Regions from separate parts of the Ideonella sp. sgz306126 genome, predicted to be linked through region 1. Evidence: riboswitches for the same ligand, from Rfam matches in the RefSeq annotation. Region 1 holds a riboswitch; the other holds the start of a gene.
The links. Region 1 has a riboswitch for glycine ahead of gcvT (glycine cleavage system aminomethyltransferase GcvT). Riboswitches for the same ligand answer to the same signal wherever they lie in the genome.
Positions count from the first base shown of each region.

Region 2: linked by a shared signal. The riboswitch ahead of AC0N04_RS03640 (D-amino acid dehydrogenase) and the one ahead of gcvT (glycine cleavage system aminomethyltransferase GcvT) in region 1 are both predicted to bind glycine.

Region 1 is NZ_JBVYWP010000004.1:333,412-337,883, reverse strand. It holds gene AC0N04_RS13940 (acyl-CoA synthetase) at 1-1,152, opposite strand, end outside; glycine riboswitch at 1,229-1,323, shown strand; glycine riboswitch at 1,340-1,467, shown strand; gene gcvT (glycine cleavage system aminomethyltransferase GcvT) at 1,512-2,663, shown strand; gene gcvH (glycine cleavage system protein GcvH) at 2,708-3,082, shown strand; gene gcvP (aminomethyl-transferring glycine dehydrogenase) at 3,171-4,472, shown strand, end outside.
Region 2 is NZ_JBVYWP010000001.1:789,139-793,610, forward strand. It holds gene boxA (benzoyl-CoA 2,3-epoxidase subunit BoxA) at 1-52, shown strand, start outside; gene AC0N04_RS03625 (enoyl-CoA hydratase-related protein) at 66-863, shown strand; gene AC0N04_RS03630 (3-hydroxyacyl-CoA dehydrogenase) at 860-2,386, shown strand; gene AC0N04_RS03635 (MaoC family dehydratase) at 2,383-2,841, shown strand; glycine riboswitch at 2,932-3,039, shown strand; gene AC0N04_RS03640 (D-amino acid dehydrogenase) at 3,100-4,362, shown strand; gene boxB (benzoyl-CoA 2,3-epoxidase subunit BoxB) at 4,416-4,472, opposite strand, start outside.

The DNA of each region.
Region 1 (4,472 bases):
GGTCATCGTCTCCGGGTCCATCACGGTCATGCCTTCCTGCAAGGGGTAGCGCACGCCCTGGCGGCCGTTGAGCCGGGTCTGCTCCGACAGGTCCTGGCGGGCCCAGGTCTCGCGCTTGACCGCCACAGCGGCCGGGCCGTAGACCTCGGTCAGGCCGTAGACATGGGTGATGTCGAAACCCAGCCGCGCCATGCCTTCGATCATCGCCGCCGGCGGTGCGGCCCCGGCCACCATGCCGCGCACGCGCTGGGTGATGCCGTCGCGCAACTCGGGCGGCGCACTGATCAGCAGGTTGTGGACGATGGGAGCGGCGCAGTAATGGTCGACGCCATGCTCGCGCATCGCCTCCAGGATGGCCTTGGCATCGACCTTGCGCAGGCAGACATGGGTGCCGCCCAGCATCGCCACCGTCCAGGGGAAGCACCAGCCGTTGCAGTGGAACATCGGCAGCGTCCACAGGTAGCGCGGGAAGTTCGGCATCGTCCAGGTGGCGGCGTTGCAGACGGCGTTCAGGTAGGCCCCGCGGTGGTGGGTGACCACGCCCTTGGGATCGCCGGTGGTGCCGCTGGTGTAGCTGACGGCGATCGCGTCCCATTCGTCACGCGGCCCGTCCAGCCTGGCCAGCGGCGCATGCGCCGCCAGCAAGGCCTCGTACTCGTGACTGCCGACGCGCTCGGAGCGGCCGGTGAATTCGCTGTCGGTCACGTCGATGACGATCGGCTGACGTCCGTGCTTCTCGCGCAGCAGGCGCAGCGCCTCGTACATCAGCGGGCCGAATTCGCTGTCGGTGATCAGCACGGCCGTTTCGCAGTGGTTCATCTGCCAGGCCAGCAGCGAGGCGTCGAGCCGCGTGTTCAAGGTGTTGAGCACGGCGTTCAGGGCCGGCACCGCGTAATGCGCCTCGACCATCTCGGGGGTGTTGGGCAGCATCACGCTGACCGTGCTGCCACGCGCCACCCCCAGCGCCCGCAGCGCCGCGGCCAGCCGTGCGCTGCGTTCCCGCACCTGGGCCCAGGTGTAGCGCCGCTGGCCGTGGATCACCGCCGGCAGGTCGCCGAAGACCTCGGCACTGCGCTCGACGAAGCTCACGGGCGACAGTGCCACGTGATTGGCCGCAGTGGGCCCCAGATCTTGTTCATAGATGTTGTTCATGCGGTCTCCATCGGATGCCAGCGTCCCACTTTATACGCCGTGGCTGGAGCTTGGCTGACAACGCCTCGGGTACACTGGGCGCCTGCTAGGAGAGAGCCCCACCCGGGGCCGCCGAAGGCGCAGAGGCTTTAACCGCCTCGAACGCTCAGGCAAAAGGACTGGCAAGCGCAACGCCGTCAAAAGCGATGCGTTCCTCACTGGAGAGAGGCGGGAGCCGATGGCGACATCGGGAGCCCGTCCACCGAAGGGGCAAGCGGCGCTGCTGTGAACCACGGCGCTGTCAATCTCTCAGGTAAAGCGGACAGCGGGGGCACTTCTCGACCACACTGGTTTCATGAACTGCCCTCGAAAGTCCGCCGATGTCCGCTGCCTCGCCTGACGCTCCGCTGCTCACCACCCCGCTGCACGCCTTGCACCTCGAACTGGGTGCCCGCATGGTGCCGTTCGCCGGCTATGCGATGCCGGTGCAATATCCCGCCGGCCTGATGGCCGAGCATCGCCAGTGCCGCGACGCGGCGGCGCTGTTCGACGTCTCGCACATGGGCCAGCTGCGGCTGATCGGCCCCGACGCCGCGGCAGCGCTCGAAACCCTGGTGCCGGTGGACCTGGTCGACCTGCCCGCCGGCAAGCAGCGCTACGCCTTGTTCACCAACGAGGCGGGCGGCCTGCTCGACGACCTGATGGTGACCCGCCCGGCCACCGCCGATGCCGCCGCGTTCGGCGACCTGTTCGTCGTCGTCAATGCCGGCTGCAAGGACGCCGACATCGCCCACCTGCGTGACCGCATCGGCGCGCGCTGCCAGGTCCTGCCACTGCCTGAACGGGCCTTGCTCGCGCTGCAAGGCCCGCAGGCCGCCGCCGCACTCGCGCGCCTGCATCCGGGCGTCGCCTCCCTCACCTTCATGACCGCCGGCACCTTCACGCTGGCCGGTGCCACCTGCTTCGTCACCCGCTCGGGCTACACCGGCGAGGACGGCTTCGAGATCTCGGTCCACCGGGACCAGGCCGAGGCGCTGGCGCGCGCCTTGCTGGCCCAACCCGAAGTCAAGCCGGCCGGCCTGGGCGCCCGCGACACGCTGCGGCTGGAGGCCGGGCTGTGCCTGTATGGACACGACATCTCCACCACCACCACGCCGGTCGAAGCCGCGCTGACCTGGGCGATCCAGAAAGTGCGCCGCCCCGGCGGTGCGCGTGCTGGCGGCTACCCCGGTGCTGCGGTGATCGAAGCGCAGCTTGCCGGCGGTGCCACCCGCAAGCGGGTCGGCCTGATCGGCCGCGAGCGGGCGCCGGTCCGCGAAGGCACACCGCTGGTGGCGGCCGACGGCCGCCCGCTGGGCATCGTCACCAGCGGTACGCTGGCACCCACCGTCAACCAGCCGGTCGCGATGGCCTATCTGCCGCTCAGCCACACGGCGCTGGGCACCGAGGTGTTCGCCGAAGTGCGCGGCAAGCGCCTGCCGATGACGGTCGCTGCCCTGCCCTTCAACCCGACCCGCTATTACCGCGGCTGAGGCGCTGCCGCCTCCTTTCGTCCCCCCTCAACCAGGAGCACGTCATGACGACCAAGTTCACCCCCGACCACGAATGGATCAACATCGAGGACCACGAAGCCGCGGTCGTCGGCATCACCTTGCACGCACAGGATGCGCTGGGCGACGTGGTGTTCGTCGACCTGCCCGAGGTCGGCAAGAGCTACGCCAAGGGCGACATTGCCGGCGTGGTCGAATCGGTCAAGGCAGCCGCCGACATTTACATGCCGGTCAGCGGCGAGGTCGTCGAGGTCAACGAAGAGCTGCGCAACAACCCCGCGCTGGCCAACACCGATCCGCTGGGCAATGGCTGGTTCTTCAAGGTGCGGGTCGCCGACATGACCCAGTTCGACGAGCTGATGGACGCGCCGGGCTACGACGCGCTGCTCAAGACGCTCTGACCCACCGCTCACGCCCTTCCGTCGGCCGAAGCCGTCCTTGTCCGGATGGCCTCGGACTGCGGCGGCCCCTGCCCGACCGAGACCCCTCATGACGACACCGCTTGCCACGCTGGAGAACGCCAGCGAATTCACCGCCCGCCATATCGGCCCCAGCCCCGCCGACGAAGCCGCGATGCTCGGCGTCATCGGCGCGGCCTCGCGCGAGGCCTTGATCGGTGCCATCGTGCCCGCAGCGATTCGCCGCCCCACCGCCATGGACCTGCCGGCGCCGGTCGGCGAAGCGCAGGCGCTGGCCGAGCTGCGCGCGGTCGCGGCGCAGAACCAGGTGCTCAAGAGCTTCATCGGCCAGGGCTACCACGGCACCCACACGCCGGGCGTCATCCTGCGCAACATCCTCGAAAATCCCGCCTGGTACACCGCCTACACGCCCTACCAGGCGGAAATTTCCCAGGGCCGGATGGAAGCGCTGGTGAACTTCCAGACCCTGGTCTGCGACCTGACCGGCATGGCCATGGCCAATGCCAGCATGCTCGACGAGGCCACCGCCGCCGCCGAGGCCATGACCCTGGCCAAGCGCAGCGTCAAGAGCAAGAGCAACACGCTGATCGTGGCCGGCGACTGCCACCCGCAGACCATCGAGGTCATCCGCACCCGCGCCGAGCCGCTGGGCATCGAGGTGCTGGTGGGCATGGCGCCGCAGCTGATGGAACAGCACGACTACTTCGCCGTCGTCGCCCAGTACCCGGCCACCACCGGCCTGATCCACGACCTGAAGGCCCAGGTCGACGCGGCGCATGCCAAGCAGGCCGCCTTCATCGTCGCGGCCGACCTGCTGGCGCTGACGCTGCTGGTGCCTCCGGGCGAGTTCGGCGCCGACATCGCCGTGGGCAACACCCAGCGCTTTGGCGTGCCCATGGGCGCGGGCGGCCCGCATGCCGCCTACCTGGCCTGCCGCGACGAGTACAAGCGCTCCATGCCCGGCCGCCTGGTGGGGGTGAGCGTGGACGTGCATGGCAACCCGGCCTACCGGCTGGCGCTGCAGACCCGCGAGCAGCACATCCGCCGCGAAAAGGCGACGTCCAACATCTGCACGGCCCAGGTGCTGCTGGCGGTGATGGCCAGCATGTACGCGGTCTACCACGGCCCGGTGGGCCTGACGCGCATCGCCACCCGCGTGGCCACCTACACCGCCATCCTGGCCCGGGGGCTGGAGCAACTGGGCCACAAGCTGCTGGTTCGATCCGTGTTCGACACGCTCACCGTGGAAACCGGCGACCGCACCAACGCCATCCTCGCCAAGGCATTGGCCGGCGGCGCCAACCTGCGCCGCGTCTCCGATCGCCATCTGGGCATCGCGCTGGACGAGACCACCACCCGGGCCGACCTGGTC
Region 2 (4,472 bases), on a different contig from region 1:
ACTGGGCGCCGAGCTGAAGGCACAAGGCCGACTGCACCTGGAAACCTACTGACCTCACGCATGAGATGAGCTACACCACGCTAGAGCTGCAGCACGGACCCGTCAGCCGGGTGCGCATGAACCGCCCGCAGGTCTTCAATGCCTTCGACGAGGCGATGATCGGCGAACTGGACCGGGCCTTCGCCATGCTGGAAACCGACGACGCGGTGCGCGTGATCGTGCTCGAAGGCGCGGGCAAGGCCTTCAGCGCCGGCGCGGACCTGCAGTGGATGCAGCGCGCCAGCGCCGCCAGCCTCGAATGGAACGAGGCCGATGCGCGCCGCTTCGCGGCCATGCTCCATCGCATCCACGCCTGCGCCAAGCCCACCATCGCGCGCGTCCAGGGCGTCGCGCTGGGCGGCGGCGTGGGCCTGACCGCCGCCTGCGATCTGGCCATCGCCGGCGACGACGCGAAGTTCTCGGTCAGCGAGGCGCGCTTCGGCATCCTGCCCTCGGTGATCGGCCCCTATCTGACCAATGCGGTGGGCAAGCGCCAGGCCTTGCGCCTGGCCTTGACCACCTCGCGCATCGGCGCCGCCGAGGCGCTCGCCATCGGCCTGGTGCACCAGGTGGTGCCGGTGGCGGAGCTGGACGCCGCCGTCGACGCGCTGGTGGCCGAACTGCTGAACGGCGGCCCGCAGGCGCAGCGCGAAATCAAGGCGCTGTTCGCCCGCTTCGACGTCGGTACGATCACGCCCGAGGTGCGCGAGCTGACCGCCCGCACCATCGCCCGCGTGCGCGGCACCGAGGAAGCGCGCCAGGGCTTCGCGGCCTTTCTGGCCAAGCAGCCCGCCCCGTGGATTCCCCGAGACGACAAGACATGAACACCTTCGAATTGAGCAGCACCCCGGTGCTGGTGGTGGGCGCCGGCATCATGGGCGCCGGCATCGCGCAGGTGGCGGCCCAGGCCGGCCACGCGGTGCAGCTGCACGATGCCCGGCCGGGTGCCGCCGCCGACGCCAAGGACAAGCTTGCCGCCGGCCTGCAGGCCCTGGTGACCAAGGGCCGGCTGACGGCCGAGAACGCAGCCGCGACGCTGGCTCGCATCACCCCCCTCGACGCCCTGGCCGAAGCGGCCGGCGCAGGGCTGGTGGTCGAGGCCATCGTCGAGAAGCTGGAGGTCAAGCGCGCGCTGTGGCGGGACCTGGAAGCGCTGGTCTCGCCCGAGTGCGTGATCGCCACCAACACCTCGTCGATCTCGGTCACCGCGCTGGCCAACGGCATGGCCCGGCCCGAGCGTCTGGTGGGCATGCACTTTTTCAACCCGGTGCCGCTGATGAAGCTGGTCGAGGTGGTCTCGGGGCTGCACACCGCGCCTGCGGTGGCCGACGCCATCTTCAAGCTGTCCGCGGCCTGGGGCAAGACGCCGGTGCACGCGCGCTCGACCCCCGGCTTCATCGTCAACCGCATCGCCCGCCCCTATTACGCCGAGACCCTGGCGCTGCTGGCCGAACAGGCCGCGACCCCGGCCGTGCTGGACGCCTGCCTGCGCAGCGCCGGTTTCCGCATGGGCCCCTGCGAGCTGATGGACCTGATCGGCCACGACACCAACTTCGCCGTCACCCAATCGGTCTTCGAAGCGAATTTCTTCGACAAGCGCTACGTGCCCTCCGGCGTGCAACGCGAGCTGGTCGACGCCGGCTGGCTCGGCCGCAAGAGCGGCCGGGGCTTTTACCGCCATCCGCAGAGCGAGGCCGACAAGGCCCTGCCCGCGGCGGCGCCGCAGGCCGCACCCGGCGCGGTCACCGTGACCGGCCGTTGCGCCTGGGCCGAACAGATCGCCGCCCGGCTGATGGCCGGCGGTCTGCGCGTGAGCCGTGACACCGGCACCGCCGACGTCGGCCTGACGCTGGCCGCGGGCCGGCTGGTGGTCAGCGACGGCCGCACCGCGACCGAGCGGGCCGCCCGCGGCGGCGAACGCAACCTGGCGGTGTTCGACTGGCAGGTCGGCGGCGAGCCGCCGGCAGGCACGCCCCTGGCATTTTCGGTGGCGGCGTCGGCGACCGAAGGCTTCACCCTGGCGGCCGCGGGTGCACTGGCCGCCGCCGGCTGGCACCCGCTGCGGGTGGCCGATGCGGCAGGCCTGGTCGTCGCTCGCACGATCGCGATGCTGGTCAACGAGGCGGCCGATGCGGTGCTGCAAGGCGTCTGCTCCCCCGAGGGGGCCGATGCGGCGATGAAGCTGGGCGTCAACTACCCGGCCGGCCCGTTCGACTGGCTGGCCCAGGTCGGCACCGGCCCGGTCGTGGGCTTGCTGGACGCGCTGGACGCGCACTACCGCGGCGAGCGCTACCGCGTCAGCCCCTGGCTGCGCCAGCGGCTGCTGGCGGAACAGGCGGCGCGATGAAATTCGCCGAATTCCACGCCGGTCAGGTCATCGAGGCCGGGCCTTACGCGATCAGCGAAGCCCAGATCCTGGCCTTCGCGACCGAGTGGGATCCGCAGTGGTTCCACACCGACCCGGAGGCCGCCGCGCAAGGCCGCTTCGGTGGCCTGATTGCCAGTGGCTGGCAGACCTGCGGGATCGCGATGCGGCTGGTGGCCGACGCGGCGTTGAAGGGGTCCGAATCCTTCGCATCGCCCGGTCTGCAGTACGTGAAATGGCCCCACCCGGTGCGCCCGGGCGACCGCCTGCACCTGGTGGCCACCGTGGTCGAGGCCCGCTGCTCGGACAAGCGGCCCACGCTGGGCATCCTGCGCTGGCGCTGGCAACTCTTCAACCAGCACCAGCAACCGGTGCTGGACCTGGAAGCCACCAGCCTGTTCGATCTGGCGCGATCGCCTCCCGCGCAGCCGCTATGATGCGGGCCTGGCAGGAGAGCGCCGGCCCCTCGGGCCGGCCACCGAAGGCGCAAACTCCCATGCACGCTCAGGTTCCGTACTGCCACGGTCAGAACGCCGTCTGGAGAGCCGTCAGCCACCGCTGATGCACCGAAGGAGCAAGGCCCGGCCCGACCGCCGCGGCTGAATCTCTCAGGTACCAAGGACAGGGGGAGCGGCACGCACCACGCCCGACCGCGTGGCGGGTGCGCCACCGCTTGCTCTCTGGAGAGTTCCCCGATGAACGTCATCGTTCTGGGTGCCGGCCTGCTCGGCACCACGTCCGCCTATTACCTGCGCCAACTGGGCCACGAGGTCACCGTGGTCGATCGCCAGGCCACCCCCGCCGCCGAAACCAGCTTTGCCAACGGCGGCCAGATCTCGGTCAGCCACGCCGAGCCCTGGGCCAACCCCGGCGCGCCGCTGAAACTGCTGAAGTGGCTGGGGCGGGAAGACGCGCCGCTGCTGTTTCGCCTGCGCGCCGACCTGCGCCAGTGGCTCTGGGGCCTGCAATTCCTGCGCGAATGCACGCCCGCGCGCACCCGCCACAACATCGAGCAGATCGTCCGCCTGGGCGCCTACAGCCGGGCCGAGTTGCAGGCGCTGCGCGCCGCGCGCGGCATCGCCTATGACCAGCGCACCCAGGGCATCCTGCATTTCTACACCAACGAGAAGGAGTTCGACGCCGCAGAGGCCCCCGCCGCGCAGATGCGCGCGCTGGGCTGCGACCGGCGCGTCATCTCGGCCGACGAGGCGGTGGCGATCGAGCCGGCGCTGCGCCACATCCGGCCGCAGCTGGCCGGCGCCACCTACACCGCGGAGGACGAATCGGGCGATGCCAACCGCTTCGCCCGCGAACTGGCCCGGCGCTGCGCGGACGATGGCGTGCACTTCCTGATGAGCCACACGGTGACCGCGCTGCGCAGCGCCGCCGGCGAGATCGACCACGTGGAGGCCACCGATGCTGAAGGCCGCTTCCAGCGCCTGCGCGCCGATGCCTATGTGCTGGCGATGGGCTCGCTGAGCCCGGTCCATGCCAGGCCGTTGGGCCTGAACCTGCCGATCTATCCGGCCAAGGGCTACTCGGTCACCATGCCGGTGAAGAACGCCTCGCTGGCCCACCAGGTCTCGCTGACCGACGACGAGTTCAAGCTGGTCTTCTCCAGGCTGGGAGACCGGTTGCGCATCGCCGGCACGGCCGAGCTGAACGGCTACGACCGCGACCTGAACCGCGTCCGCTGCGAAGCCATCGTGCGGCGCACCGAGCAGCTGTTTCCCGGCGCGGGCGACACCACCCAGGCCCAGTTCTGGAGCGGTCTGCGTCCGGCCACGCCGTCCAACGTGCCGTTGATCGGCAGGAGCCGCATCGGTCGCCTGTTCCTCAACACCGGCCACGGCACCCTGGGCTGGACGCATGCCTGCGGCTCGGGCAAGAGCATCGCCCGCATCGTCAGCGGCCTGCCGCCGGAGCTGGATTTCGCCTTCGCAGGCGTCGGGCACTGACGCGGCCTGGACGGCCTGGCCCGGCGGCCGCCGGGCCAGGCCGTCCGTGCTGATCAATCGATCTTCACGTACTCGTAGTCCACCGGCTGTTGGTTGATGCCCATCCGCGG